2 regions of the Clostridium sp. DL-VIII genome follow, and region 2 is predicted to be linked to the other one. Evidence: riboswitches for the same ligand, from Rfam matches in the RefSeq annotation. Region 2 holds a riboswitch; the other holds the start of a gene.
The links. Region 2 has a riboswitch for cyclic di-AMP ahead of dapB (4-hydroxy-tetrahydrodipicolinate reductase). Riboswitches for the same ligand answer to the same signal wherever they lie in the genome.
Positions count from the first base shown of each region.

Region 1: another riboswitch for cyclic di-AMP. It lies ahead of CDLVIII_RS21875 (dihydrodipicolinate reductase); the one in region 2 lies ahead of dapB (4-hydroxy-tetrahydrodipicolinate reductase).

Region 1 is NZ_CM001240.1:4,735,608-4,751,955, forward strand. Features, by position in the region: gene hisS (histidine--tRNA ligase) at 68-1,363, opposite strand; gene CDLVIII_RS21835 (polysaccharide deacetylase family protein) at 1,807-2,532, opposite strand; gene CDLVIII_RS32795 (ATP-binding protein) at 2,701-2,856, opposite strand; gene CDLVIII_RS32300 (HAMP domain-containing protein) at 2,950-3,321, opposite strand; gene CDLVIII_RS32305 (hypothetical protein) at 3,430-3,657, opposite strand; gene CDLVIII_RS21845 (NUDIX domain-containing protein) at 4,323-4,631, shown strand; gene CDLVIII_RS31570 (hypothetical protein) at 4,725-4,895, shown strand; gene CDLVIII_RS21850 (beta-ketoacyl-ACP synthase III) at 4,973-5,941, opposite strand; gene CDLVIII_RS29450 (Ig-like domain-containing protein) at 6,531-7,631, opposite strand; gene CDLVIII_RS21860 (helix-turn-helix domain-containing protein) at 7,863-8,198, opposite strand; gene CDLVIII_RS21865 (pyridoxamine 5'-phosphate oxidase family protein) at 8,328-8,723, shown strand; gene CDLVIII_RS21870 (GGDEF domain-containing protein) at 8,887-9,498, opposite strand; cyclic di-AMP (ydaO/yuaA leader) riboswitch at 9,708-9,841, shown strand; gene CDLVIII_RS21875 (dihydrodipicolinate reductase) at 9,992-10,216, shown strand; gene ablB (putative beta-lysine N-acetyltransferase) at 10,305-11,186, shown strand; gene CDLVIII_RS21885 (SDR family NAD(P)-dependent oxidoreductase) at 11,305-12,099, shown strand; gene clcA (H(+)/Cl(-) exchange transporter ClcA) at 12,316-13,902, shown strand; gene CDLVIII_RS21895 (hypothetical protein) at 14,025-14,792, opposite strand; gene CDLVIII_RS21900 (LysR substrate-binding domain-containing protein) at 15,069-15,962, shown strand; gene CDLVIII_RS21905 (4Fe-4S binding protein) at 15,988-16,348, opposite strand, start outside.
Region 2 is NZ_CM001240.1:4,927,867-4,944,214, reverse strand. Features, by position in the region: gene CDLVIII_RS22820 (MBL fold metallo-hydrolase) at 1-352, opposite strand, end outside; gene CDLVIII_RS22815 (Mrp/NBP35 family ATP-binding protein) at 515-1,348, shown strand; gene CDLVIII_RS22810 (C-GCAxxG-C-C family protein) at 1,443-1,883, shown strand; gene CDLVIII_RS22805 (DUF134 domain-containing protein) at 2,063-2,509, shown strand; partial or broken gene CDLVIII_RS30225 (dinitrogenase iron-molybdenum cofactor biosynthesis protein) at 2,604-2,753, opposite strand; gene ablB (putative beta-lysine N-acetyltransferase) at 2,759-3,616, opposite strand; gene ablA (lysine 2,3-aminomutase) at 3,603-4,874, opposite strand; gene dapB (4-hydroxy-tetrahydrodipicolinate reductase) at 4,942-5,802, opposite strand; cyclic di-AMP (ydaO/yuaA leader) riboswitch at 5,927-6,059, opposite strand; gene CDLVIII_RS22785 (S8 family peptidase) at 6,377-8,116, shown strand; gene CDLVIII_RS22780 (multicopper oxidase domain-containing protein) at 8,139-8,498, opposite strand; sodium ion sensor (DUF1646 type) at 8,699-8,754, shown strand; gene nhaA (Na+/H+ antiporter NhaA) at 8,860-10,068, shown strand; gene CDLVIII_RS22770 (hypothetical protein) at 10,118-10,435, opposite strand; gene CDLVIII_RS22765 (class I SAM-dependent methyltransferase) at 10,763-11,413, shown strand; gene CDLVIII_RS22760 (AAA family ATPase) at 11,477-11,977, shown strand; gene CDLVIII_RS31590 (hypothetical protein) at 12,229-12,399, opposite strand; gene CDLVIII_RS22755 (hypothetical protein) at 12,401-13,360, opposite strand; gene CDLVIII_RS29460 (Hsp20/alpha crystallin family protein) at 13,519-14,205, shown strand; gene CDLVIII_RS22745 (CAP domain-containing protein) at 14,836-15,867, shown strand.

The sequences.
Region 1 (16,348 bases), 190 kb from region 2:
AAACTGACAACTGCATGTCACATTTATTAATAGCTTTAAAATTTTCTTCCATAATGCTCATAGTTTTTTAAATTTCATCAATATTGATTATCTTTTCTTCTCCACTAGACATATCTTTAAGTTTCACTTGTCTATTTAAAACCTCCTCTTCTCCAACAAGCACTACATTTGCTATTTCTAATTTATTGGCATAGTTAAGTTTTTTCTTAAGCTTATCGTCTTCAAGATATATCTCTGCATATTTTTGTTTTTCCAATAATCTCTTATATACCTCACCACAATATTCTAAGGTATTTCCAATTGGAATAATCAAATACTCTATTGATTTTTCCACTTTATAATTGTCAATAAACCCTATTTCCTTTAACACAAAAAATAACCTTGTGAGACCAATTGATATTCCAACTCCAGGCAGGATACTATCTGTGTAATTTTGAGCCAAGTTATCATATCTCCCCCCTGAACATATAGAGCCATAGTTTTCATTTCCTATTAAGAATGTCTCAAATACTGTTCCCGTATAATAATCAAGTCCTCTTATTATCTTTAAATTTATTACATGCTCCTTATCTTTTACTCCAAAAAGCTTTAGCATTTTTTCAACTGAAACAAGCTCCTCAATACCTTTTTCAAATTCCTCTGAATTTATATTTAATTTTTTTAGTTTTTCAATTATTTCTTCATTACTTCCATTAATGTTGATGATCTTATTAACAGCATCGGCTTTTTCTTTTCCAACCAGTTCATCTAAAGATTGCTTAAATTCTTCAGCCCCTATTTTATCGTACTTATCAATTAATCTCATAACCTCAGTTGTATTTATTATTTCTAAACTCTTCAAAATCTCCGTTAATATTTTCCTATTATTTATTTGGAATTTATAGTTCTTTAGACCAATAGCTTTAAATCCCTTTGATACCAAGCTTATTACTAAGGCATCGTTATTAATGCTAAGTTCATTTTTTCCTATAATATCAATATCACACTGATAAAACTCTCTATATCTTCCCTTTTGATTTCTTTCTCCTCTAAAGACTTTTCCAACCTGATATCTTTTAAACGGAAATATAAGTTCATTAAAATGTTGAGCAGCAAATCTAGCAAAAGGCACTGTTAAATCAAATCTCAAAGATAAATCATTATTTCCTTTAGTAAATCTGTAAACCTGCTTTTCTGTTTCCCCTGCACTCTTAGCAAGCAACACCTCTGATTTTTCAATAATAGGTGTGTCCATTTCTAAAAATCCATTCTCCTCATATACTTTTGTTATTTTTCTTAATATATCCTTAAATATTTTTTGTTCCTTAGGCAATAGCTCCATAAACCCCGGTAATATACTTGGCTGTATTTTATTAATTTTCATAATTCTATTCTCCTCCTAACATTTATTTCACAAACTTATTTTTACTTTAATATACAAAAAACCATGCAGGCGTATCCTCCTGCATGGTTCAATAAATTACTACTAACATTTAATTCATCACCATCAGCAGATACAAGCCTATAATTTATAGACTTGAATCTGCTTTTAAACAGACCAAGTCTTACCGATGATGATGTATAAAATTTATTAATTTCATATTAAATGCTTTCATAACTTTTCCTCCTGAGATTTAATTGTTATTATTATATATTATAAAAAATCCTTTTTCAATTATTATTTTAAGATTCTAATATAAATTATTTTTGGATTTTTTATATGTTGCAATTGTTTTTCTACATTTTCCATCTGGATATTTATTTAGCAGATAGACATCCTAACTGTAATTTTATTATTGAAACATATATAACATAAATGTTTTATATTCACTCTTTTATATGAAAATATAATTCTGGCATATTCTCATTAATAGTAGAAAATTCAAATCCTCGCGATTTATAATACTTTATTATTTTAGGAAGAGCCTTATATGTATTCTCATTTGCATCCGTGCAATGCATAAGAAGTATTATAGTTTGTAATTTTTCGCTTCCCTTTTTAACTTTTCTATATATCTTATTAGGTGATAGTTTTGGGTTTACCCCATCTGTCGCATCTAAATTCCAATCATATACCTTAAAATTATTATCATGTAATCTTTTTAAAAAACTTTTATTAAGATGCTTTGCACTGCCGCCAGGAAACCTAAGTATATTGGGTGAAATACCAATAACTCTGTTTATCTCGTTACGGCATTGAATCATTTCTTTTATAAATGTATCTTCATTGCCATAAATCTCTTTATAATCATGAGTATAACTATGAAGCCCTATATTATTTCCTTCATTATAAATTCTTTTTACCATCTCTTCATTGCATTTAATCTGATTGCCTATTAGAAAAAATGTTGCATTAACCTTATACTTTTTTAATACATCGAGAATTTCATTTGTTACTATAGGACTAGGTCCATCATCAAAGGTTAAATAAACTTTTTTCCCGCCTACTTCTTTAGATTTTGCAGAAACACTACCTATATTTTGATTGAATATAAAAATAATAAGAAATATACTTATAACAATAAATAAAATATGCTTTAATTTATTCTTCACTTATCTTCCTCCTAGTATCACCTACTATATAATTAAAAAAGTCTTTATTTCTTATTATTTTCTTATTCCAAAGTTTATATTTATGGTAATTTTAAGTACTTGATGATTATAGAAAATGTCTCTTCTATAATTTATCCAATTATAATTATTAAATTTGATAGGAATTACTTATTTAAAATGTAGTATAACAATCACTTTTGTACCCTTACCCTCTTCGCTCTCCACATTTATACTCCCTTTATGCATATCTACAATCCATTTCGCTATAGATAATCCTAATCCAGTGCCTCCTCCTTTTTCTTTAAAACGTGATTTATCTATAATATAAACTCTATCAAAGTACTAATCTCATCCTTTGGTATTCCTATTCCATTATCGCTAACAGTTATCATTACAAATTCCTTACATATTTCTGAATTAATTTTTATTTTCCCCCCATCTATCTAATAGATTAGCATATCCCTGAACAACTGCAATTGGGGTTCTTAGCTCATGAGAGGCATCTGATACAAATTGTACTTGCATATAAAAAGAATTCTGAAGCCTATCTATCATATTGTTAAAAGTATTTGCAAGTCTTTTCAACTCATCATCCGCACCTATAATGTTTATTCTTTCTTTTAAATTGTTTATACTTATATTTTCAGCAGTTTTAGTTATATAATCAATTGGCTTTATCATCCTCTTACTTACTATATATTCTACTATAATTGAAGCAATAATTCCTATTAAATCAGCGATAGTCATAAGTACAAATACCATTTTCATAAAATCATATTCATTCTGCATATCTTTTACTATCTGAAAATATATTGTCCCATATTTCTGACTTTTATATTCGACACTTTTATATCCAAAATGTTTTTCTTCATCTTCTAAGTGTCCTACTTTATCATCTCAATATTCAATATTGCTTTCAAGGCCTTTTACACTTATCGGAAAATCTTCCGAGGTACTTATTAATTCTCCACTTTCCTTTGCTATCCTTATTGATATATCCTCTTTTGAAGATATATCTGAAAAGATTTCATTATCTGATAAATCTAATTGCTGATTTTGTGCTGTAACCATGTTTAGTATTATTATCTGAGTATCTTCTATATCACTATCTGCTTCCTTATACAAGCCACTTTCTACATTTTATACTCATCTCATTGTCTTCAATAATAAAATATTATATATCAATTTCTCTTTTATTTATATACATATATTATTTTTATAAATATCAAATCAGTTGTTTATTATCAAACAAATAATTTTGCAATAACCTAATATAAATTCAAAAAGAGCTGCTTTAAAAACAACTCTTTTGAGAAATATGAATAAAATTTCAAAAAGATTTTATATAAATTTCCGGTGACGACTTCCAGAAATTAAAGAATACCCGAAAAATATTTTGATGATGAAAAAATATTTTTCCTCTCGTTATTATAATAAATCTTTTTGCACCATCATTATTGCATTGTAACATTAAAATCAGATTAAAATACCATTAGAATAACATTATAAATATTGCTATAATCTAATTTTTTTAAATAAAATACTATATTTTATAAGTCTTAATAAATCTTCATTTTTTGTTTTTCCAACAAATGTAATTATGTTAAAATATTTATATAAAATTAAACTATTTTAATAATTTCTTTTAAAATGATGATTATACGAAGAGGAATTAAATGATTAGAAAAAGATCTTATGGCGCTATCATATATAGAAAATATGGTTCAGATGTTAAATTCATAGCAATCAAAAGTAAATCAAATGGATATTGGGGTTTTCCTAAAGCCTAGATGGAAAAAGGTGAAAATGAAAAAGAAACTGCCAAGCGTGAAGTCCTTGAAGAAACCTGGCTAAATATAACCTTCCTTGACGGATTTAAAACAAGAATAGAATATAAACTTCCTGAAGGAAGAATAAAAGAAGTAATTTTTTTCATAGGGAAAATATCAGATAGAATTCTAAATTCGCCAAAAGAAGAAATTCATGAATTTAAATGGCTCACCTACGATAATATGCTTAATTTATTGACCTATCAAAATAGAAGAAAGGCTTTAATGGAAGTTAATAGATTTTTAAATAATTTAAATTCAGATAAATAATAGATTTATCACAATTCAAACTATATAAGAACCATTAAATATGATATAATTAAAATAATTAACCATAAAATTATCTAAATGATGTGACACTTTATGCCTAATCTAAAAAAGGAATTTGGAGAATGTTTAATTTATACTTTTGAAGATATAAATGCAAAAATACACATAAAAAAACCGCATCTTCCTAATATGCTCCCTTTTAGGCAGACATATGAAAAACAAAAATTTGGAAATGCGGTTTTTAATATACTAAAATTATTATAATTTCGTTTAATATAATACCAAATTAATTTCTTCTAAATTAATAAATACTTTTAATAATGTCCATTTTAATTACTCTATTACCATTTAAGTAACACTGCTCCTGAAGATAGTCCTGCTCCAAAAGCTACGAACAGAATAATATCGCCTCTATTTATGAGTTTTTTCTCTAAAGCTTCATGCAATGCAATCGGAATAGTTCCTGCCTGTGTATTAGCTACTTTATCTATATTTACATAAATTTTATCTTCATCTATATTCATCTTGCCAGCAGCTGCCTTTAAAATTCTCAAATTTGCTTGATGAGGGATAATAAGTTTGATGTCACTTACTGAAATATCTGCTTTATCTACAACTTCATTCACTGCTTCCGTAAATGCTTTTGTTGCAAACCTCATTATACTTTTCCCATTCATTGTCACTTTCGCATTCCTATTATAATCTGCTTCAGAAAACGGAGTTGCCTCTATTTTATTATTACATGCAAGAGAATTATCCTTATCTATAATACAATCCAAGTGTGTTGATATAATCCCTGTATTTTCAGTATTTGATAGTACTACAGCCCCTGCTCCATCTCCAAAAAGCACCGCAGTCCCTCTATCTTGCCAATCTACAATCTGACTATTTACATCAACACCAATGACAATTGCATTTTTATAATTACAATTCTTCATTAAACTTTCAGCAACAGTAATTGCATATATAAAGCTTGAACAATTTGTATTCATATCAAAAGCTGGAGCACTTTCTATTCCCAATTCTTTTTTTATATTTGCTGCTACTGTTGGTGCACATACATCTGGTGTTCCTGTTGCGCATACAACTAATTCTATATCTGCTTTTGATATCCCACTATTTTCAAGAGCAACTCTGGCTGCTTTTGCGCCTAAATCTGTAGTAGTTTCATTTGTTGCAATATATCTTTGTTTAATTCCTGTACGAGTACTAATCCATTCATCACTAGTATCTAGAAATTTAGATAAGTCATCATTTGTTACTGCTAATCCAGGTAAGGCGCTGCCTGCTGATATTATTTGTATTCCCATTCTTTCACATCCTTACTTTATGTATATCTTTTAATATCCGAATATATTATTTAATATTTTTTTGGAATGCATTAATTATAACACACTTGTCAAATATATCTGTAGGTAACATTTAAATATAAATTTTTAGCGCTCTTATTCCTAATATTAATATATATAATACCTATAATATTTCTGTAGAGATTAAATTCAATTAACTAATGATAGCAAAGCACTATATGCACCATATATTAGATCGTTTATTTTTCCTAATTATTTAATTTTTTTAAACTTTACTATTATAAAATATTATAAATTTCTTTTTTTATATGTTAAGCAATCTTTATGTATCGTTTACATTATTTTTTATTTAAAATATTATTTTTTTCTGTTGCATTTTATCACAATATGTCGTACAATATTAATGCTATAGAGTTATTTATACATATTGAAATTACCCCTTATAAATTTCAATATCTCTTAACCCTTATATATACCCATTTATAAAAGAAACTAGAATACCCGCTAGTTTCTTTTTTATCTTTCATTTCAAGATGTTCCTTATTCGCATTAAAAAAAGAGGCTTTTTACACCTCCTGATCTTCTATAATCATTTTTTTACTTTTATTTTGTATTCACTCACTACATTATCATCATACTTCATACTTAAATCTGGTTTTTTACTGTAAACTCTTATAATAAAAGTTGTTATTCCTGATGATAAATTAATATTATCAGGATCTACCATAGCTGCCTTTCCTAATGATAAACTATTATCAATAGCATCTTTATCTAAAATTGAATCTGAAGTGAATTTAAATACTTTAATATAATCTTTATCTGGTCCTTCCATATAAATTCTTATTTTATCCGATAGAGTTTCAGCATAATAAGTTTCTCCATCCCTTACTTTATCTTCAGCGACTATCTTTCCATTTTCATTATCACTATAAATATCTATCACTCTATAATTATTATTGTTTATTAATTCCAACTTATCTAATAATATTGGCGAATCAGTTACTGTTACCCAGCAATCTGCACTTTTTTCGCTTCCATCTCTCGCTTTACATGTAATTATTGCACTGCCATCAGCCACACCTGTTACTATTCCTCTTGAGTCTACTGCAGCCACCTTTTTATTGTTTGATTTCCATATTACAGATTTATTTTTTGCTGTATTTGGAAATACTGTCTCTGTTAGTCGTGATGTATTTCCTTTTACTACATTTAATCTTAATTTATCTAATGTTATATTAGTCACTAAATCAATTACTGATACTCTGCATGTATTAAATTTTCCACTTCCATCATTTGCTGTACATGTAATTATTGCACTTCCTTCTGCCACGCCTGTTATTGTTCCACAAGAATTTACTGTAGCTACATTCGCGTCACTAGATTCCCATGTTACTCTTTGATTAGTTGCAGTACTTGGTAATACGTTTCCTGTTAAAGTTGATGTCTCTCCTTTTTCAATTTCTAAGAAATTTTCACTTAAACTTATGCCTGTTACACTTATCGAGTCTACTGAGGATCCAGTTGTTGACTCAACTATACAATCTGATTGAGTATTATTTCCATAAGTAGCCCTAGCTCTAACTACATTTGGTACACTTTCTGCAGCGTATATTTCAATTGGGCTTAGTGTTAATGTTGACACTACTATTAATAAACCTGATACTAACTTTGTTATTTTTGTTCTATTCACGCTTCCCACTTTCCTTTATATGTTATTTATTCAATTATATCACACTGTCACATTTTTAATATATAACTTTAAAAATTTATACCACTTAGTAAAATTTAGCATACATCACTATGAAGATAAAAAATTATTATAGGTATTATGCGGTATCGTCAATAAAAAGTACCACAAATTCACTTTTTGAATAATGTGGCACTTCTATCATTTATTCTATTTTTGTAAATTTACTATACTCTATTTATTTTTAAGATATTCAATATACTTATCTCCCCAAATTTCAAATTGTTCCAGTACTGGCCTAAAAGCTTTTCCTAAATCTGTTAATGAATATTCTACCTTTGGAGGGACCTCCGAATAAACATATCGATTAATCAGTCCGAAATCCTCAAGCATTCTCAATTGCTTTGTTAGGGTAGCCTGTGTAATGTCCCCTATTCTTCTTTGTAATTCTCCATAACGCAATGTTTCATCATTCAAATGATGCATAATTAATATTGACCATTTCCCCGAGAACACTTTTTGAACTGTAAAATATGGACATTTTCCAAAAAGATCATTAGTATCTTCCATCATATCTCCTTCCATAGTATCCTAATAGATACTTACACAATATAAAAATCGTACTTGTTATTTATACTATACATGTTATCATTATTGTATAATTAATTTTAGCATGCAAATGTAGGAGGAGCAATCATTATGAAAAAAGCATTGGAATTTTTAAAAGAGAGTGGTACTTTTTACTTAGCTACTACTGATGGTGATCAACCAAGAGTAAGACCATTTGGCGCTGTTTTTGAATATGAAGAAAAATTATATATTGTTACTAACAACAAAAAAGATTGTTTTAAGCAAATGTTACAAAACCCAAAGGTTGAAATCTCTACTATGAACAAAAAAGGTCAATGGATTCGTGTTGCTGGAGAAGTTGCAAATGATGATAGACGCGAAGTAAAGGAATTTGCACTAGAAGCATATCCATCCTTAAAACGCATGTACAGTCTTGATGACGGAATTTTTGCTGTTTTATACTTCACTAAAGGAACAGCTTCTATTTATTCTTTCAACGGTGAAACTGAAACATTTTCACTATAATGTATAATTAGAAAATTCAATTATCAGATATATAAAAAAGATAATATAATTATTCAATTATATTATCTTTTTTGCAAAAATTATATGTAGTTGTCATTTCTAAATTACTTTTAATGTATTATTATTGTCTATTTGCACGCCGTAACATAAATAAGTTTCATATTTATTTACTGTATTTTTTAAACAAATCATCGAGCGCTTCTCTAAGTAGAAAAGCTTCTGTTCTATCAGTTGCTTTTGAAAGCCTTGATAGTCTATCAAGCTGAGTTTTCGTAAAATAATTTGATTTTAAAACCATGCTTTCTGCTTCTGAAAGACATATTCTATTTTTTCCCAGTCCCTTTGCTCTAAATAGTGCACTGTCAGCTACTCTAAAAAGTTCTACAACATTTTTAGCATCTCTTGGATAACTCGCTACTCCAAAGCTTAATGTAAAATAAATATTTTCATCGTCATTCAAGTTAAATGTGTTATCTGATAAATACCTTCTTATTTCCTCTAGCTCCATAAAGCTTCTTTCAGCTCCTTTTTTTACGAGCAATATATTAAATTCATCACCAAATCTGCAAACCATATCTGTGGACGACAAATTATTCTTAAAGATTGAAATAAGCTTCTTTATCACCTCATCCCCAATAGACTTTCCATGTATATTATTTAAATTTTTGAAGTCATCAATATCAGCTGCCACTATACTAAAAGGACCTTCATTTTTTGATATTAGCTCTTCCATCTTTGATATTAATTCTTCCTTTGATCTAAGCGTGGTATCCATAAACAACCTCCATCTATGTTGAGTAATCCGTAAAATCACTATGTTTTCTGAATAAATATACTATAACTTAATTATACTAACATTTACATAAATATACGTCAATATTTAATAATCTATTCTATATTTTAACTAAAATTTCATATAAACATATCATATTGACATATATATGTTAACATGCTATGTTTATATGAAAGTGTTAATAAAAAATAATATTAATATCGCTGAATCATTTTGAGCGGGAGAACCAACTATTGGGGTTAATCTTATCATTTCTGATAAGTAGGGTTAATTATCTTCAATCCGAATCCGTCAGCTAATCTCGCAAGCGTTGAAGAGAAGTGTTCGTATACTATATGATATAGTTCTTTTAGTATGCCTGTAAATATTTATTGCTTAACAAGCTGTGGAGACTTCTCTACAGCTTATTATTTTGCTTAATTAATACCAAAATTTACAAGGAGGTTTATTATGTTAGAAGTATGTTTAATTGGTATTGGAAAAATCGAAAAAAATAACCAAAATGATATTTGAACAAAGATACATGAAAATTGTATTAGCTAGGTGTGGTCCTGGAACTATAAAAAAACACACGGATTTAGGACAAGTACTATGCATTCAAGAAATTGATATAACGATTGAAGGTACTAACCAACTAGATGAATTCCTTATAAAATATAGACCTGATGTTGTCGTTGATTTTCAACTTCTAAAGTTATGAAAAAATGATTAATTTATGAGAAAATTATAAAAATCTCTCCTTATTAAACAATGTAAGTGCTAAAAATAGAAAAGAGGGATAAAATTTAATGAAATTAGATAACTATAAATCTATTAACAATTATTACACTAATATAGACCGTACTAAAATATATGTAGATTTGGCTAGTAAACGTATAAAAATAATTGATACTACTAATATATCCGTTCAAAATCTAAAAAGGATAATACACTATGCTTCAAAGCAGCACCTAGGCAAAGTCATTTGTTATTGCAATATGGAGACTTCTACTTTCTTTACTAATGCAGGATTTAAATTGGAGGGTAAAATTAATGGATACTTTAAAGGCAAAGACGCACTGTGTATGTCCTACTTTATCAGCAGCGATAGAGAAATCTGTAGTAATTTTATGGAGAAAAATTCTTTAATTAATAAATGTTCAAATGTAAAAAACACATTTATTCCTAATCATAATAATTTAGATTATATTATACGAAATGCAACCAAAAATGATATTAAAGACATGATAAAATTATTTGCTACAGTTTTTTCCACATATCCTTATCCTATTTATGATGAAGAATTTTTAAGAGAAAATATGAATAAAAAAGTTTTATATAAGGTTGCTATTTATGATGGAAAAATCATCAGCATAGCCTCTGCAAACATGGATAGAGAAAATTTAAATGCAGAAATAACTGATTGTGCTACTTATCCCGCTTATGAAGGCAATGGAATATTATCAAATATTGTTCACACTCTAGAATGTGATCTTAAATTTAAAGGTTTTATAACCTTATACAGTTTATCCAGAGCCATAAATCCAAGTATCAATTATCTATTAAGCAAGCAAAATTACACATTTACAGGCCGAATTGTTAATGATTGTAACATATGTGGTACCTTTGAAGATATGAATATTTGGGTTAAAAATATAAAAAGCCAATATTATAAAAATGAGACTCTTTAATATAATTGAGTCTTATTTTTTTATATTTTTTAATACATACTTATATTAAAACGCGAAACAATATACATAAAATGTGTGATATATTTTTCTTTAATTTTAAACGGATTGAGGTAATGAAATGAAAAGAATATTAATTACTGGCTGTGGTTCCGGGCTTGGACTTGAAGCATCAATTGCTTTAGCCAGAAGAGGGCACTATGTATATGCAACAACACATACTGAAGATCAGGCCCATAGGTTAAATTCATTAAATAAAAAATATGCCCTCCCCCTAGAGAGCTTTAAACTAGATGTTTTATGTAAAGAAGATAGGATGAAAATAACAGATATTAAAATTGATGTTTTAATAAATAATGCTGCCATTGGAGATTCTGGTTCAGTAGCTGAAGTAGATATTAATAAATATATAGATACATTTGAGACTAACGTATTTTGTCCAATTGAATTAACTCAGCTTGCTTTAAAGCAGATGATTTCCAGAAGAAAAGGACGAATAATTTTCCTATCATCTTTAGCAGGCCGTTATCCAATTCCTTTTCTCTCTCCTTACTGTGCAACCAAATTTGCATTAGAAGCTATAGCCCCATCTTTGAACGAGGAACTGAAGGAACTAAGAAATGTTAATATTCCTGTAATATTAATTGAGCCCGGTAGTTATTCTACAGGATTTAATCAGAAGAATATATCTAAACAGTTTAATTGGATGAAAATAAATTCTTATTTTAAGCCTTATATCAAACAACTGGAGAAAAAACAATACAAATATTTCAAATTAAGTGAATCCTCTAATATAGATTCAATAATTAATGAATTTATTAAGGCTGTAGAAGATAAGCATCCAAAGAAAAAATATATTGCTCCAGATAGTCAAGGAGTTTTTATTAAACTAAAGAACATTTTTGCAAGAAATTAACCTTTGCTTTATTAATTAATCCTGAATTAATGATTATTTTTAATCTACTATTTTTTAAATTACAGAATAGCAGATATTATTTGCTTTCTTGCTACAGTTTACTTTCTATCACATATTAACATATGGATATATATATGCTAATATATATGTTGTATCTTTAGACTATAAAGATATAAATTAATTATATTTAGATACAGTAATAATGGAGGCAAAAAATTGGAATCAAAAAACAAACAAAATACTTATAATACATTGTTTCATTGGCATAATTTTAAATTAAAGCTTGTTTTTGAAGGAATAGGTATCGGTATCACTTCAGGTTTATTAATTGTGCTATACCGCCTTGCACTTGAAAAGGCAGGAATTATTTTAGATGATATTTACAAAATCATATCCAATAAACCTATACTCATCCTGCCATGGATTATAACTTTAATAATCATAGGATACATTGTAGGCTTAATGGTTAAAAATGAGCCTATGATTAGTGGCAGTGGAATTCCACAGATTGAAGGAGTTTTACTTAGGAAGCTTGACATGTCATGGTGGAGAGTAATAATTGGAAAATTCTTTGGAGGAGTCCTTTCAATAGGTGCTGGACTTTCCTTAGGAAGAGAAGGTCCATCTGTCCAATTAGGTGCTGCAATTGGACAAGGTTTTAGTAAAATCTTTAAAAGAATAAAGATTGAAGAAAAATATCTCATTACGAGTGGAGCTAGTGCCGGACTTGCTGCTGCATTTAATGCACCTTTAGCTGGGACAATGTTTGCATTAGAAGAAGTTCATAAAAATTTTTCACCTTTAATTTTATTATCCGCTATATCATCTGCCCTATCAGCAGATTTCATAGCTAGTGGCTTTTTAGGATTAAAACCAGTATTTAATTTCGGAAATCTTGCTTTACTTCCACTTAAATTTTATTTTTACATAATTTTATTAGGTATCATCATAGGTGTTCTAGGCGTGTTATTTAATGTAACTCTCCTAAAAACTCAAGATTTATATGTTAAGCAAACCTGGTTAAAAAAAGAATTACGAATTGTTATCCCTTTGCTACTATCAATTATCTTTGGACTTTTATTACCACAAGTTCTAGGAGGTGGACATGATCTTATAAGCTCATTAACTGTAGGAAATTTTTCTTTAAAACTTTTAGCAATTATTCTTGTTATGAAATTTCTGTTTACCATGGCAAGCTTTGGTTCTGGAGCTCCAGGTGGAATCTTTCTTCCATTACTTACAATTGGCGCTCTAATCGGAAATACCTATGGAGTAATACTTATACATTTTGCTCATTTTGATAGTATGTATACAAGTAATTTTATTATACTTGGTATGGCTGGTTACTTTGCTGCTGTAGTAAAATCCCCTATAACTGGAACTATATTAATTACAGAAATGACTGGATCCTTTAATCATTTACTTTCTTTGGCCATTGTTGCTATAATTTCTTATATAGTAGCAGATCTATTAGGTTCCAAACCAATTTATGAAGCACTGCTTGAAAGAATACTTAAAAATAGCGGTGATAAAATATCTATTGGAAATAAAAAAAATAAAGCTATTTTAGAATTTCCAGTATGTATGGGTTCAAAACTAGACGGAAAACAAATCAAAGAAATTAAATGGCCCTCTCGTTGCTTGTTAGTAGCTGTTAAACGCGGTGAGGAAGAGATAATTCCTAAAGGCGACACAATTATTTTTCCTGGTGATTATTTAATTGTACTTACTAACGAAGATAAGGCTGGTAAAATAAATGATACACTTACATTAATGAGCGAAGGTTCTGAAATGCTTAAATAAATATTTATTTTTAATGAGGAGACATATACACATTTTATAAAAAATTGTACATGTCTCCCTTTACTTAAACTAATAAAATCAACATTTTATTTTTCATACAGATGTATCTACTAGCGGATTTCTTATACAAATCCGTTACCTTTTACAAATCTTATATTCAATCCAGCTAAATATATATTGGCAGGAATAGGCGTTGCATAACCATTATTCGCAAAGTATAATCCTGGATCACCTTCTAATCTATTTATAGTAAATAAAATTATATAATTAAGTTCAGTTATATCTAAAGTATATGTCACAAAATTAACAATTGCATTGCCGTTAGATATGATAAAATTCAATGAATATTCTATTTGAATACCTTCTGATATTCCTGATTCTTTTGATTCCTTGTTTATACTAGATTCATTGGATTGTTTGTCAGAGTTTTGTGATTCCTTAGATAATTGAGATTCTTCTGATTCTCCTGTTCCTTCCTCTGTTCCAGATTTATTTAATGATTCTTTGAGACATTGATGTATTAATGAATCAATCTTTTTATCTTGATGAATTGGCTTATCTTCATCGTATTCTATAATTCCCTTTTGGATTTGATTAATAAATAATCCAATTATAAATGTTGTTATACTAATTTCAATGTTAGTATTTAATGATTCACTTGAATTGCCTTTAGAATCTTGATTGGAAGCATTCGAAGAAATAAATGCATATATCTTGTTATTATTTATATAAAGCAGATCATCATTTATTAGCAATACATTATCATTTTTCAAATATTCTGCACATGGTGGTATGACTGCCTTAGAATAGGGATTTGGATTGCATGATTTTCCCTTCTCGTCATTTGATTTTTTGCTTTTCCTATGTTTTTTGCAATTATACTTCTTCATAATTTCCACAGTTCAATATTTCTATAATATTATAATATGAATTATTATAATATTAGGTTAATAAAATCTGATATTACAACTACTATACCTCTTTCATTATCATTTCACTTGTGCCACTGCAACGACATTTAAGTTTTCTTTATACCACAATATTTATAGCTAATCTTTCCCTTCAATTCTTTATATTGCAAATAAAAATGTAGTATAATTATAAATGAAATATATAGATTTTATAATAACCATTAACTTTTCTTATTATTTGAAAGGATGAATTTCATGATAGATGAACTTAAGACGTTTATAGCTGTTGTAGAATACAAAAATTTCACTAAGGCTGCAGAAGCTATTAACTTATCGCAGCCTAGTGTCAGTTTACATATAAAACATCTTGAAGATTATTTTGATACAGTTTTGATACAACGCTCAGTTAAGCAAAAAAATATAAACATAACTCAATCAGGCTATCTTCTTTATGAACGTTCAAAACAAATTATAAAACTATTAGATGATACTAGAAATGATTTATTGGACAGCAATAACATATTAAAAGGGCAATTACATATTGGTGCAAGCCTTACAATAGGGGAATATCTACTACCTGCTTTCTTGGGAAAATTTGCAAAAGCTTATCCTGATTTGGAACTTGAAGTCACAATAGAAAATACCCAGCATATTTGTGACAAAGTTAAAACCTTTCAAGTTGATTTAGCTCTCGTTGAAGGCACGGTGCCTTCTTCAATCTTTGTAGTTAATCATTTTTATACTGATGTAATGGAGGTTGCTGTTCCTTATAATTATCCTTTAATTAATAAAAAATTTTCAGCGCAAGAATTGCAAAATCAAACATGGATCAGCAGAGAGATAGGTTCTGGAACAAGAGAGTACTTAAATCATTTCTTAACTAGTAATAATATAAATCCCAAAAATATAATTGTTTTTGGAAGTAATTATTCTATAAAAGAAGCAGTTAAAAATAACTTAGGTATTACTTTTATTTCATCTCTTGTTATTGAAAACTCATTGAAAAATAAGGAACTTTCTATTTTAGAAACACCTAACGGTTATACCCGAGAGTTTTCGTATGTACTTCCTAAAGGCATAACTCCATCAAAGGGAGCTTTGGTTTTCATAGATATGTTAAAAAATTACGTAAAAACAATGAGGAACTAAATATAATTCCTCATTATTTATTGCATTAAATCCTATTTAATACATCCGCTATGAACTTTTCTTTTCCCACTCTATCCATAACAGTAGAGATTCTTTCTCCTTTAGTGCCAACCTCTCTATAGTACTCCATTATCTTATCTACAACTGGCACTATCTCATCTTCAGAAAATATTTTTCCTAGCGAATCTCCAATTCTTATTCCTCGTCCAAATCTTCCACCAACAAATATTTCTGCTCCTTTTTCTTTTACAATAGCAGCATTTGTTTTACATACTCGGACACATTCACCACAGCTTACACATAACTCTTCATTATAAACTATTTTCTTATCTTCAACTTGCAATGCTTTTTGTCTACAGCCTTGTACACATAACCCACAACCCACG
Region 2 (16,348 bases):
TATAGCCGCTTTCTTTTGAAAAATCAGATTTTAGATTTCCATCAGAATAGTGGTATCTTTCAGCTTTTTCAAAAAAATATTCACTTACTATAAGTTTTGGAGTTATATTATATGTTTCTAATAATCTTCTTACTCCGCCGCAGTGGTCATAATGAGCATGGCTTAAAATTAAAACATCTACACTTTTAAGATCTATATTTAATTTTTCAGCATTGTCAATAAAATCACCAGATTTTCCTGTATCAAAAAGGATATTACAATTATCAGTTTTGATAAACATAGATAAACCATGTTCGTATTTTAATAATTTATTTTCATCTTGAGTATTTTCAATTAAAGTTGTTATTTTCATTTTTACTTCTCACCCTCATACAATAAATAGTATTTTTGGTTTTTAATTTATCATAAGTAAAATTATAACATAATATAATAGAAATTAATAGCATTTGACAATAACCTAAAAAGAGAATAATATAATATTGGCAAATGCTAATTAAAGTTGGGAGATGATTTTATGTCAGATTGTAATTCTTGTTCATCAAAAGATGGATGCACTAGAGATAAAAGTAACTGCATGATTGAAAATAATCCATTAAATAATATTAAGAAAATTATTGGAGTTATGAGCGGTAAAGGTGGAGTTGGTAAATCTTCAATTTCTGTTACTATAGCAAAACATCTAAAAGGACTTGGATATAGCGTTGGTATTTTAGATGCTGATGTAACTGGCCCAAGTGTTCCAAGACTTCTTGGAGTAGCAAATCAAAAAGCTTTTTCTTCTGAAAATATGATTCAGCCAGTGGAAACTAACGATGGTATCAAAGTTATGTCTTTAAATTTATTAATGGAGAATGAAGAAGATCCAGTAATTTGGAGAGGACCAATAATTTCAGGAATGGTTAAACAATTCTGGACTGATGTGTTTTGGGGAGAACTTGATTATTTAATAATAGATATGCCTCCAGGTACAGGAGATGTTGCATTAACAGTACTTCAATCTATTCCAATAAATGGAGTGGTTATGGTGTCAGTTCCTCAGGACTTAGTTTCAATGATAGTAGCAAAAGCTGTTAATATGGCTAAGAAAATGAACATAAATATTCTAGGTGTCATTGAAAATATGAGTTATATAACTTGTACAAAATGTGGAGAAAAGATGAAACTATTTAATGGTGATAATACAGAAAAATTTTTAAAGGATTTCGATTTAGAACTTTTAGGAGAGCTTCCTATGTTAAGTAGTATAAACAACTTGGGAAAATATAATGATGGAAGTGTAGATCAGAGTCTTGAATTATTATTTGATCCAATAGTTAAAAAAATTATTAGTAATTTCGAAAATATGTAGTTTTTTAAATAATTAGAATGCTAAAAAAGAAAGTAGTTATATTATCCATGAATTGTAAGGGAGGACTAAAGTGGAGAATATTAGAGAACGTGCTATGGAGTTATTTAAACAGGGGTATAATTGTTCTCAATCTGTATTTGGAGCTTTTTGCGAAGAGTGTGATATGGATTTTGAGACAGCACTTAAATTATCATCTTCCTTTGGAGGAGGAATGGGTAGATTACGTGAGGTTTGTGGAGCAGTAAGCGGTATGTTTATGGTAGCTGGTATGAAATATGGTTATAGCGATCCAAAGGATAGTTCATCTAAAGCTGAACATTATAAAAGAATTCAAGAGCTGGCTGAACAATTTAAGGAGAAAAATGGTTCTATAGTTTGCAGAGAGCTTCTAGGATTATCAAATCAAAAGGATAGTTACATACCAGAAGAAAGAACAGATGAATATTATAAGAAACGTCCATGTGCAGAGATTGTTGGTGATGCAGCTGAAATAATATATGAATTTACAAAATCTTACAACAGGAATGGCAGATAAGAAAGATTAGAATTTTAAGATATGATAAAAATATTCAATAGTGAAAATGTGGTTTTGTTACTATATATGGAGATTTGAAGCTTTTCATAAAATTGAGTATAATTAATTTAATAAATAATTATAACATAGTTAGGTATTATACCAGTTTGAATATATAGTAATCCAAGGAGGATAAAAAAGTGGCAAGACCAACAAAATTCAGAAGAGTCGAGTTTTTTCCAGAAGATGATTATTTTGTACCATGGGGAAAGCCAAAATGTCAAATTGAAGAAATAGTCTTAAAAGTAGAAGAACTTGAGGCAATGAGATTGAAAGATATTGAGGAATTAAATCAAGAAGAATGTGCTGAAAAAATGCAAGTATCAAGACAGACTTTTCAAAATATAATAGATAGTGCAAGAAAAAAAGTGGCTACAGCCTTAACAGAAGGAAAGGCAATAAGAATAAGTGGTGGTCACTACACTACAAAGCTTTGTAAATTTAAATGTTTAGAATGTGGAACAATCTATGAAATAAACTATGATCAAGATAGAGCCATTTGCCCAAACTGTGGTTCAGATAAAGTTATGTGCAGTAAAAAAGCAGGATTCTGTAGAAATTGGTGTAAAGGTAATAATGCAGAATAAAATATTTAATATAAAATCAAAATTAGTAGTAAAAAAAGTTGTTCATAGTAATTTCAAAAATCACTATGAACAACTTTTTAATTAAATTTATTAATTATGAACATTCATGTTCATGACAGACGTCACCAGAATCTACAAGGGAACCTTCAATCCATTTTAAAGCTACAGTTTTAACATCTCCAGAGCAGCCACGTAAAACTTTTATACCAGCATTATTTAACACTCGTACAGCATTTTTAAGAATATATACTAGTCATTGTGTATATTTTTTACCCAAATGTTCATATCTTCAAAGGTGCCGCAGATATTACAGTTATTAACCATGCGGCCTGTAAAGGTATAATTATGCTTACTTAACACATAATTAATACTCGGATTTATTGCTCTTGATAAACTATATAAAGTCATAAAGCCCTTAGCTTTAAGATCACATTCTAATGAATTAATAATATTAGATAATACTCCATTCCCCCCATAGGCAGGATAAGTAGCACAGTCAGTTATTTCTGCATTTAAATTCTCAATATCCATATCTGCAGAAGCTATGCTGATAATTTTTCCATCATAAATAGCAACTTTATATAAAACTTTTTTATTCATAGTTTCCTTTAAAAATTCCTCATCATAAATAGGAGAGGGATATGTTGAAAAAACAGTGGAAAAAAGTTTGATCATCTCTTTTATATCATTTTTATTTGCATTTCTTATAGTATAATTCAAATTGCTTTGTTTAGTAGTAAAAGTGTTTTTTATATCTAAACATTTTTTTATTAATAAATTTTTCTCAATAAAATTACTGCACAATTCTCTATTACTATTAATAAAATATGACATGCAAAGGGCATCTTCGCCTTTAAAGAATCCATCAATTTTTCCTTCTAATTTGAAACCTGCATCTGAAAAAATCTCAGATGATTCAGTAGTACAATTACAAATAATTTTGCCTAGATGCTGCTTTGAAGCATAGTGAATAATTCTTCTTAGATTTTGAGTAGTTATATTACTATTATTAATTATTTTCACACGTCTACTTGTTAAATCTACATATATTCTAGTACGATCTATATTGGTATAATAGTTATTATTTTTATAGCTATCTGATTTCATTAAATTCTTTCCTCCTTCTCATTCTTACATTGCTCATTGGAGTAAGACATATTCTCTCATCTCTGTAGAGTTTCTCTAGTCCTTTATAATCGTCTTTTTTAAATTTATCACATATACCGCAATTTTTACATTCATGAGTTTTATCAGATGGTTCAGTATAAGTACATAGTATACCTTCATAATTTCTAAGTACTAATTTTTCAGGGGATTGAGATACTAAGTATTGAGGATTAATAGGTATTTTTCCACCACCGCCTGGTGCATCTATTACAAAGGTTGGAACGGCAAATCCAGAAGTATGTCCTCGTAAAAGCTCTATAATTTCAATACCAGCTGAGACTGGAGTTCTAAAATGTTCTATTCCTTCGGATAAATCACATTGGTATATATAATAAGGTCGTACTCTGTTTTTAACTAATTTTTGAACTAAATCTTTCATAATGTAAGGGCAATCATTGATATTCTTTAACAAAACAGATTGGTTACCAAGGGGAATTCCAGAGTCAGCAAGCATTTTACAGGCAAGCATTGCTTCTTTAGTTATTTCTTTTGGATGGTTAAAGTGAGTATTAATCCAAACAGGATGATATTTTTTTATTATATTGCATAAATTGGAGGTTATTCGTTGAGGCATAACTACTGGAACTCTGGTGCCTATTCTTATAACTTCAACATGTTCAATTTCTCTTAATTTTTTTAATATAAATTCAAGTTTTTCATCTGAAACACACAATGCATCTCCCCCAGAAAGTAAAACATCTCGTACTTCTTTATGTACCTTAATATATTCAATAGCTTTTAAAATATCATCGTTACATAAGGAACTGTCTTCATGCCCAGCAAAACGTCTTCTTGTACAATGTCTGCAATACATCGAACATTGTTCTGTAATTAGAAGAAGAACTCTATCAGGATACCTGTGTGTAAGTCCGGGGACGGGGGAGTCAACTGTTTCATGTAAGGGATCGCTAATATCATACTCTGATATTTCTGTTTCATGAATGGTAGGAATAGCTTGTCTTCTAATTGGACAATTATAATCATCGGAATCTATTAGTGTCGCATAATAAGGTGTAATAGCCATCTTTAGCTTTTTTAGACTAGCATTTACTCCGAGTTTCTCTTCTTCTGTGAGACTTACGACTTGTTCCAACTCATCTACAGTAGTGATTCTGTTGGCAATCTGCCATTTCCAATCATTCCATTGTTCTTTAGTTACATCTTTCCATATAGATATATCTTTATAATTTCTTTTCATAAATTAATCACTCCTTTTAAACGTTAACAAGGGTCTGCTTGAATATTTTTAGGCTTTTTCAGTAGTATTATTTATCAAGATCTATTGCTATCATTTTTTTATTTATGCTAGAATTCTCTTTCTTTTGCTTAATATATAAATCTTCAATAACTTTTGATAAGGATAATACATCACTCATTTCATAAAATCCAATTTTGTCTTTGATAAAATTTATTGCATGAATTGCACCAGAGGCGAAGACTTTTCGTGAAAATGACTCATGAGAAATTGTGATTTTATCATATTCACCAGCAATTAATACCTCATGCTTTCCAACGATACCACCAGCGCGGACTGAATTTGTAGGGATTTTGTCTTTACTAATATCTTTGCCTAGATATAATAGACCATCCTCTATTTCGTTAACTATTTTAAGTGCTGTAGCAGATGGGATATCTTTCTTATTTTTATGATGTGATTCAGTAACTTGGAAATCGTAATTATCTAATAAAATAGATGCTAATTTTGCTAGTACCATTAAGACATTTACGCCAAGTGTAATATTAGGTGCATATACTATACCAGTCTGATTGTTATAAGCCAACATCCTGATTTTTTCCAAATCCTCCTTAGAGAAACCTGTGGTACCTATAACTAAATTAATTCCAAGATTGGATATTATTTGTACGTTATTTAATGTAGCCTCAGGAGCAGAAAAATCTACTATAACATCTGGTCTACATTTTATAAGAAGTTCCTCTAATTTATTTGTTCCTTCTATTTTAATACCAATATCCTGAATTCCGATTGCTTGACCTAAATCCATATTTTTCTTTGTGCTCCCTGGACTGCACATGGCTAATACAATTTTCATATCTGTTTGCTTAAATATCATCTTGGCTATTTCTTTTCCAGTTTTTCCAATACCAATTACACATATTTTTAACATAATAAGCCTCCTTAAAGTATTAATTATAATTAAGCAAAATAATAAGCTGCAGAGAAGTCTCCACAGCTTATTAAGTAATAATATTTATGGGTATACTAAAAAAACTATATTATTATAGTATTTAAAAACTTCTCTTCAACGCTTACGAGATTAGCTGACGGATTCGGATTGAAGAAAATTAACCCTACTTATCATACTGATAAGATTAACCCCAATAATTGGTTCTCCCGTTCAAATTGATTCAGCGCTACCAATATTATTTTTTGCTTATATCTTTATATAACCATATCATTTTCGTATATATATGTCAATATACATACGAACATATATATGTTTCAATATATACAGAAAAATATATATTAAAACAATTAATAAGATGATTATAAAATGGATAATTTAGTGAATAAACAAATATTATTAACTATAAGAGTTATTATTAAATTTCCTGCAATGCAAAAAAAAAATAATTCACACTGCGGCTGGTTTCATTGATATATACTTAAATATCAGAACGTGTCAATAAATATATATGGATGTTATATACACTTATGAGTGGTTTGATTGGGGGGAGAAAATGCAGAAGAACATATTAGCCGAGAGAGTAATTAATGATATAAACTATGATAACTATGTGGTACTGTATCGGGGAGATATTGAGGCTGAAATTTCGAAGATTCCAAATTATTATGTGACAATAATCAATGATAAGTATGCAATAGTATCTGTAAAGAAAGATGTTGAAATTAATATGGGGAATGAACCTCATATACAGGCAATAACATATGTTGTTCCAGCAGAATTTTATACTTTACAGCAGGTTTCACCAATTGAGGCATCTCAAGCTAGTTTCGTACAGGTGGGATCACCCTTAAACTTAACTGGCAGAGGAGTTAATGTAGCAATAATTGATTCGGGAATTGATTACTTAAACGAAGAGTTTATGAATGTTAATGGTGAAACTAGAATTGAAAGTATTTGGGACCAGACTACAACAACAACTGAAGAAAAGACGTATGATCCTGTTCCATTTGGAAATGTATATGATAGGAACAAAATAAATGAGGCTATAAGAGCTTATAGAGAAGGAAATTCTCCTTATGATATAGTTCCTACTCTAGATGAGATTGGGCATGGTACTAATATGGCTGGAATAATTGGTGCAACGGGGAAGGATCAAAATTTAAAGGGAGTGGTTCCAGAATGTAATTTTGTAGTAGTAAAGCTAATAAGGGACATTTCATATGAAAAGCAATTTCCAGAAACTCAAGTTCCAGTATTTAATATAACTGCCATTTTTGCAGCAATAGAATATTTATATGAATATATATTAATAAATGGAAAACCAATGGTTATATATTTTCCTCTTGGAAGTACAATAGGAAATCATAAAGGAACAGGAATTTTAGAGAACTTCATAAGTTCAATTTTAATAAATAAGGGTATAACTGTAGTCACTGGAACTGGTAATCAAAGGAATGCAGAAGGGCATGCATATGGAGTGGTAACTACAGTTAGTGGGGTTAAAGGAAGTGAAGCAGGAACTATTGAGCTAATAGTATCACCTGAACAAAAAAATCTATGGGGAGTTCAGATTTGGTCTAGTGTACCAAACGTAATGTCTTTAGAAGTGGTATCGCCATCAGGAGAAACTACAGGTGCAATATCACTCTTGATAAATTATACATTTAATTTTACCTTCATATTTGAGAAAACTAATGTTAAAGTGAACTATTATTTGCCTGAAGAGATTACTGGAGATGAATTAATACGCATTAGATTTTATAATTTACAGCCAGGCATATGGAGGCTTAGGATAACTGCAAATTATATCACAAATGGAAGGTATGATGCATGGCTGCCACAAAGAGGTTTAACTGTTGGAAATACTAGATTTAGTTTTGCTGATCCATTTGGGACAATAACCAATCCAGGTAATTCACTTTATATATTGACAGCAGCAGCATATAATCAAAATAATAACAACATTGTTGATTACTCTGGGATGGCATTCTTGGAGTCATACATAAATGTAATTGACATTGCTGCAGGTGGCGTAAATGCATTGACTGTAGCACCTGGAAATAAAACAGCAGTAGTTAATGGGACTAGTGTATCAGCAGCGATTGTTTCAGGTGCTTGTGCAATGTTGTTTCAATGGGGGATTGTTGATGGACATCAGCCAGAAATGTTTTCTGAAACACTTAAAGCTTATCTTGCAAAAGGAGGAATTGCAAGAAGCGGAGATATTATACCTAATCAATATTGGGGATATGGAATCTTGAATGTACCAAAGATATTTGAAAATATGACATAAATCATAATATTAAGCATCACATTTAATGCCAGGCAAACTTTTGTAGTATATTATAAAGTTTGGCTGGCATTATCTTAGGTGTACATGGCTCTATGTCAGGGTCTCCATCTTGGCAGTTTGGTTTTGAAAGTCCATGTACATGAAGTGCAGTTGGTGTATCTAATTTATTTTCTACAGTAAGACTTATCAATTCACCTTGTTTAATTACTATTATTGGACCTGGAGTAGAACAATTATATCCAAACGCATTTATAGCAAGGTTACTCAGTATATTATGTTTAATTGGTTCTGCAGTTAAATGAAAGTATCTGGTATTCTTTTCAAGATAATATTTAGCAAAAGGGATATCAGGAGAGGCAAGTTTACTTTTCGTGTTTTCCATTAAGATACTCCTTACAAAAGTAATTAAAATATTTGCGCATTATAGAATATGGTTTTAACAAGTTAACTGTTACAATATCTAAATGAAAGAAATTATAAATATATAATTATTACATAAAATAAGGTTTTTCAAATACTTGATTTTTGTCCTAATATATACTATAATCAATACTGCGAAAAAAAGTAAATATAACTAGATACGGTTGGGCAAATTATATAATTTGTTTTCAAGCAATTAGTTTCTGGGGTGGGAAACTCTTTTTAGAGTATTCTCACCTTTTTGTTTTATGGAGTTTTTTTATTTAAGAAAAGAGTTTTATAAAATAGATTATTGGACATATGAATAGGGAAGGAGATCATGGATGAAAAACAAAATTAAAAATAAAGTATTAACCCCGTTTTTATATTTTTTTAAGAATGAATCGGCTAGTGGAATAATACTTTTAGTTTGTACTATTTTAGCAATTGTAGTTGCTAATTCAAAGTTTTTATCAGTGTATGAAAATATACTGCATACTGATATAACTATAGGATACGGTGAGTTATCTTTATCTATGTCCGTTCTTCATTGGATTAATGATGGGCTCATGGCTATATTCTTTTTAGTTGTTGGTATGGAAATAAAGAGAGAAGTAGTATTTGGAGAGCTTAAATCATTTAAGAAAACAATACTTCCAATATCTGCAGCTATAGGAGGAATGATCGTTCCAGCAATAATATATGCATTATTTAATTATAAAGAAGTAACTATTACAGGATGGGGAATTCCAATGGCAACAGATATTGCATTTGCTATTGGGATGCTTTCATTAGTTGCAAAAAATGCACCTAAGGGTATAACTGTTTTTCTTACAGCATTAGCCATAGTTGATGATTTAGGAGCTATTATAGTTATAGCAATATTTTATAACAGTCAGATTTCATGGTTAGCTCTTGCTATGGGATTAATAGTTTTTATAGCACTTTTACTAGCTAATAAATTTAAAATAAAATATACTTCTGTCTACATTGTTATGGGAATAATTCTATGGATCTGCCTTTTAAAATCTGGAATACATGCAACAATTGCAGGAGTTTTACTTGGGATGTCATTACCAATAGGAGAAAATATTCATAAATTTAAATCTTCAATTTTATATAAGCTTCAGCATGTTTTAACACCTTGGTCTAGCTTTGGAATTATGCCGATATTCGCTTTTGCAAATGCTGGAATAACAATTAATGCCGATAGCTTTTCGAAAAATATATTTTCACCAGCATGTTTGGGGATTATATTTGGACTTTTTATTGGCAAACAAGTGGGTATATTTGGAACTTCATATATTTTAGTAAAATTAAAAATTGCTAAATTACCATCTAATGTAACTAAAAGACATTTATATGGAGCAAGTGTTCTTGGGGGTATTGGATTCACTATGTCAATATTTGTTTCATCTTTATCATTTGACGATGCAACCATATTATCAATGGCAAAAATGTGTATTATGATTGCTTCAATTTTAGCAGCAATATATGGAACTATAGTTTTTAAAGTCATTAAGACAAAAAGTAAAAAACTAAGTGCATCATAAAAAGATATACCAAAAGGTTAAGTTTAATAAGGTAAAGTATTAAGCTTATTTAAGAAATAACGATCTCTCCATCTCCGGTTACTATAATTTTATATCCTTCTTCAAGAGGAAAAAGATTATATTTTTGTGACTGAGGCCATAACCGAATAGATTGAATAGGAGTTTCCTTAGTGTCTAAAATAAGTACATAAATGCGCTCATTAAAAGAAACATTTTGAATTGTATATTCCTTACTGGAAGATAAATTTAAATCTTCAGCTTTATAGAAGCCTTGTTTAAAAGTTTTAGGTTGAGCATTAACAGGAATTATAAAAATAGAAAATGATAAAAATGTACACAGTAAAAATATTGACGTACTTTTTTTCATAAAAACATTCCCTTCATATTTTAAATACAATAAAAGTTGGTAATTTACTTTTATTATGCAAAATTATAAAAAATATATACCATACTAATAATTGTTTTAGAATATGTTGGTGAAGTCTGTGATTTTAGATATATTTTTCACTATGCTGAATGAAAATGCCTTTAGCTTCAATCATTGAATTTACCGATCTTGGAAATTAGTTTGAGGATAAAAATTAAGACCGTAAAAAAGATTAGCTTTAGAGCCTCAGGGCGGTATGATACACTTAAAACGTAGTAATTAAAAAGTTTTAATTATCAGAGTATTAAGATATTGGAGGATACAAAAGTGTCAGTAGAAAAAATGAGTGAATTTTTTACTAAACGCGTAGATGATTATGATAAACATATGATTAATAGTGTAGAAGGATGCAAAGAGGGATATGTTAAAATGGCAGAATTGCTGCCAAAAGATGTTAATGAAATATTAGATTTGGGATGTGGAACTGGATTAGAACTTGATGAAATATTTAAAACTAAGCCGTATATACATGTAACCGGTATAGATTTAACTAAGGCTATGTTAGATAAGTTGAAACAAAAGCATTCAGATAAGAATTTATCATTAATAAATGCAAATTATTTTGATTATGATTTTGGTAGCTGTAAATTTGATGCAGCAATATCATTTCAAACTATGCATCATTTTTCACATGAAAAGAAGATTAAGTTATATTCAAAGGTTTTTAATGCATTAAAAGCGAATGGCCAGTATATTGAATGCGATTGTATGATAGAAAATCAAGAAGAAGAAAATTTTTATTATAGTGAGAATGAAAGAATACGAAAAGAAAACAATATTCAAGATAATGAGTTTTATCATTATGATACGCCTTGTACTATTGATAATCAAATTAAAATGTTATATAAAGCTGGTTTTGAAAACGTTGAGATGAATTTTAGAATTGGAAATACTACAATAATTGTTGCTAGAAAGTGATGTTGTCTCATAGCTAAAAAGTATATTATTATATTAAGTACTTTTAGGAGGGAGATGTGAATAATGAAAAAGAAACTGATAATTATTAATGGAACTATGGGGGTTGGTAAGACAGCAACCTGCAAAGAATTAAATAAAAAACTTGAAAATTCAGTATGGCTTGATGGTGATTGGTGTTGGATGATGAACCCTTTTAAAGTGAATGATGAAAATAAAAAGATGGTAATTAATAATATAACGTATCTATTACGAAGCTTTTTAACTAATTCATCAATAAAATATATTATTTTCAATTGGGTAATACATGTAGAAAATATTTTTAGTGACGTATTAGAGCCATTGAATGATTTGGATTTTGAAGTTGTTAAGATAAGTCTCACCTGCAGTGAAGAAGCTTTGAAAAAGAGGATACTACAGGATGTTAAGAGTAATTTGAGAGAAGAAGCTTGCTTAAGCAGAAGCATTGAACGTCTTAAAATGTATGAGAATATGACTACAGAAAAAATTGATACAAGCAATCTTTCTATATTAGAAACTGTAGATAAGATAATGAAGATTGTTTAACTATATATAAATCAACAGCTTTTAACTTGGATTTGTGTGATGCTAAACCCAAATTACATAATATGATTATGTTAAGATATGTTTTGTTAAAAGTACTTAAACTTATTGAAGAGTTGAGTGCAGTTTAATGGAATACAAGAAGCTGTAAGAATTCTAAGTTTGAAGCTATTGATCTTCATAAGCTCTGTAATAATTAGATTTACAATTATTACAGAACTTTAAAGTTAAATTAAGATAATATTAACAAAAGATCATTTATCAATATAATTGCCACTTATTTCATTTACATTATCAACTATAAAAAGATTATGCCCGTTAGTGTACTTAAGGTTATATTGTGTAGAGATACAACCAGAATTTTCATCGATTTGATAATATTTATAATTATGAATATTATTGATTGAATTATTTTTATTTTTCATTTTATATATTCCTCCAGCCTTGAGTCATAATGGTAATGTTCATGTTTGATCTTTCGAGATTACCTTCAAAGATATAACCATTAGACTCATTTAATGTTTCGATAATACCAGAGCATACAGAAAAATTACCATTATCATCTGCAGCCTCTTCAGCTATAAAGGGAGAATTTAATTTGAAATCATTCTCATATATTTTATATAGATTCCAGATCTTTTTTTCAAATTCTTGATTACAGTATGTTACAGGGAGTTTTATATCTTCTTTTGCTTCCTTACGTGTAATCATATAATTGTGGGAAGGCAGTCTTTCTGTAAGAATATTTATAATTTCATTTATTTTATATTCATCTGTATACTCCATATGCATCAGCAGAAGCTTTTTTGCTATAGAACGTATTAGAGCATGAGTTCTATATACACTTCCAGCAGCAAGAGGATGAACATATTCAGTTAATTCTAGAAACATATTCATTAATGATTCATCAGTTTTAAGTCCAACTATATCTTTAGCCAAGGATATAAAAGAATAAACATCTTCAACATTGATTGGAAGCTGATTATGTAGATCATTTTCCTTTGTGCTGAAAGGGCTGATTATGTTAGGGTCTACAGGACTAAGCTCTGACATTCTTCCCATAACTATTTCAGAAGCTCCAAGGCATATAAGAGTTCCTGAACTATATGCTTTATATGGTATAATTACCGAGAAGTTATCAGTGAATTCATAGATAAGTTCGACTAATCGTAAAGCGGTAAGGATGTCGCCACCCTTGGTATATAGTATTAAATCAATTTTGTCATTCTTATTTAGAGTTTTTAATTGATCATAAAATATTGGAATGATATCTGGAGCAATTCGTATGCTTACATTTTTTCTATCACCACAAATGTAGCAAATTACTTTTGAATTTCTTTCTTCTGATATTTCTTTTATAAGATTTATTCTATTAATATTATCCACGCAGTTACCACTTCCTTTTATAAATTACTTTTTATAATACCTAGATAGTTTGTTCAAAAAGATAAAAAATAATATAAAAATAATGAGTATACAAATTTTTTTTTAGAACAAAATAAGACGGTAATTTGAAAATTAAATTCAAAAGGGAGGAAGTTACGATGAAAGAAAAAACAAATGTAAATGTTAATGGAATGAAGGTAAAATTAGCTCCAATGAGCGCAAACACATCTTTTGGAGGAAAAAGCGTATCATATGGAATTTTAGGAGAAGAAGGAAGTCAAATAAATGCTTTGGGTAATCAAGCGGGAGGATCTGGTAATTTGAACTGGGGAAATGCATATGGAGAAACTAACGGTATAAATAACTGGCAGCAATCATTTGGTGCATATCCAGCTATTTCAGCTTCAAATTATAATCAATATTCCAGCGGAACAATAGGTCAAGGTATGCAATATGGTCAATATGGAAATCAGTATGGTCAATACGGAAATCAATATGGGCAATTGAACTATGCAAAAAGATTTAATCAAGGTCAATCATTGCAACCTAACGTAGATATATCAGAAACCTCAAATGATATAGTGATATCAGCTTATGTGTCAAATGATATTATGAATGATGTTGCTTTAAATATTTCTGAGGATTCAGTTACTATTTCAGGTTCAGTATGGAATGGAAGAGAAAGTATTGCGTTAAGAAGAATAATCCCACTTTCAACAAGTGTAAGAGCTGAAGCTTGTGATGCTTCTTTACAAAGCGGTACTCTTGAAATAAGACTTCCTAAAACAGAAAAAATGAATAGAAATAAGCCAACATTATCAAAAGACGTTCAAAATATTAATTAATATTAAGGCGTGTATATAATTGGTTAAGATTAAAACAAGACATAAAGATATAATAATAATTCTATAAATAAAAGGAGCATTTAAAGCAAAAGAGCTTTAAGTGCTCCTTTTATTTATAGAAAAGAAGTGCGGAAAATTAATAAAATTTACAAGTTTTATGGATTAATAATTATATTAATAATAATTATAATTACATTAGGCGGTTAGAGTTGATTTTTGAATTAGTTCTACATAATATATGATTTAAAATTATAATTTAGATTGTTTTAATGCATGAGTGATTATTGGAATATATATGAAAAAATAATAAAATTATATTGAATAAAATTTAATAAAAATAAATAAAAATTCAATTTTCTGAAAAATAAATATAAGGGGGGAGCCGTTGAAATACAAGGAATTAAATGATATCATATAGTAAAAAGGAAGAAATAAGAGCATATAAGAGAAATATATAGGTAATATAACTATAAACAGATACTCAAAGAATGTACTTGTTGAAAAATGTCGAAACTGTGATAGTATAAAAACATGGACTTCGTAGAAACGGTAAACATGAATAAATTTTAAAAAATACGTTTACATATTAAAGTAAAGAAGCCAAATAAAAAATACAAAGGAGAAAAACTAATGAAGAAAGCTTTTTTGACAAAGATAGTGACAGCGGTTATTGCAGCGAGTACAATGACTACTCTAACACCATTAGGAGTATCTGCAGAGACTATTGATCAATCAAATTACAATTATTACGGCAACTTATTACAAAGTTATCAAAATAGAATGCCAAAACCAGCGAATGTAGGTTGGGTTAATAACAATGGACAATGGTCTTTCTTTGATAATAAAGGTGCAAAACAAACAGGAGTAATTAACGTTAATGGTCAAACCTATTGTTTAAATCAAAATGGAGTAATGGAAACAGGAAATGTTACAGTTAATAATAGCACATATACATGTTCTCAAAATGGACAAGTAGTAGGAACTCAAACGCCTACAGCAGATAAAGTGTTTGACGCAAATAACAATGTAGTTAAAAATAACAATAAAACGTCTACAGTTACTACTTCAACTGGAAATAATGGAACTACAACTAAGAATAACACAGGAAGTACAAAAACAAATACAGGAACAACTACGAATTCAGGAAATACTACTGGTAAAAACACAGCTAGTACAAATACTTCAACAAGTACAGGAAGCACAACTAATACATCTGCCAGCACAAATTCAGTAGATGTACAAGGACTACCTAAGTTGCCTTCAAACTACTCTGTAAGTGTACAAGCTGCTGCTGAACAAAAAATTCTTGATTTAATGAATCAAAAAAGAACAGAAGCAGGTCTTAAGCCACTAACTATTGACAATACATTAGTGCAAGTAGCAAGATATAAGAGTAATGACATGATACAAAATAACTTCTTTGACCACACAAATCCAGATGGAACAAAGTGGACAAACTGGTTGCAAACATTAGGATATAAGTATACAACAACTGGAGAAAATATTGCATATAATACTAGTGATGCAAATCAATTATTTGATCAATGGTGGAACTCTCCAGGTCACAGAGCAAACATGATGAATTCTTCATATACTAAGGTTGGTATAGGAGTAGTTTATGGAAATGGAAAATACATGGGAACACAAGAATTCTCAAACTAGTATATAGACATCCAATTTTAAATTTAGAGTTATGTGGTAACTAACCGAAATCACATACATATTTATTCCATAGGACTTATGAAATTTTCGCTGGAAAGTTCTAAGTGAAAGGTTGTACCCATTTCTGCGTGTTCCTCAAGCAAGTTGAGGACAAGCAAAAATGGAACAACCTTTCACTAACAACTTTAGAGCAGCTTAATTTCAAATGCCTATTACATAAATATGTATGTGATTTCTGATATAGGTACACATAAAAGTTTAATTAAGTATAGATAATTATTCTATATATTAGTTTAATTTATTAGTTGTAAGCTTTTCGCGTTAATTAATGGAGAGCTATACTACTGGCAAAAGATACGTTAAGTGAAAAAGTTTGAAAAATGTAAACAGAGGTTAAACTGCCATATGCAATTTAACTAAATTAAATTTTATGAATTTATCAGATGAGTTGAATTCTATAAATTTATGAATTTGACACTGG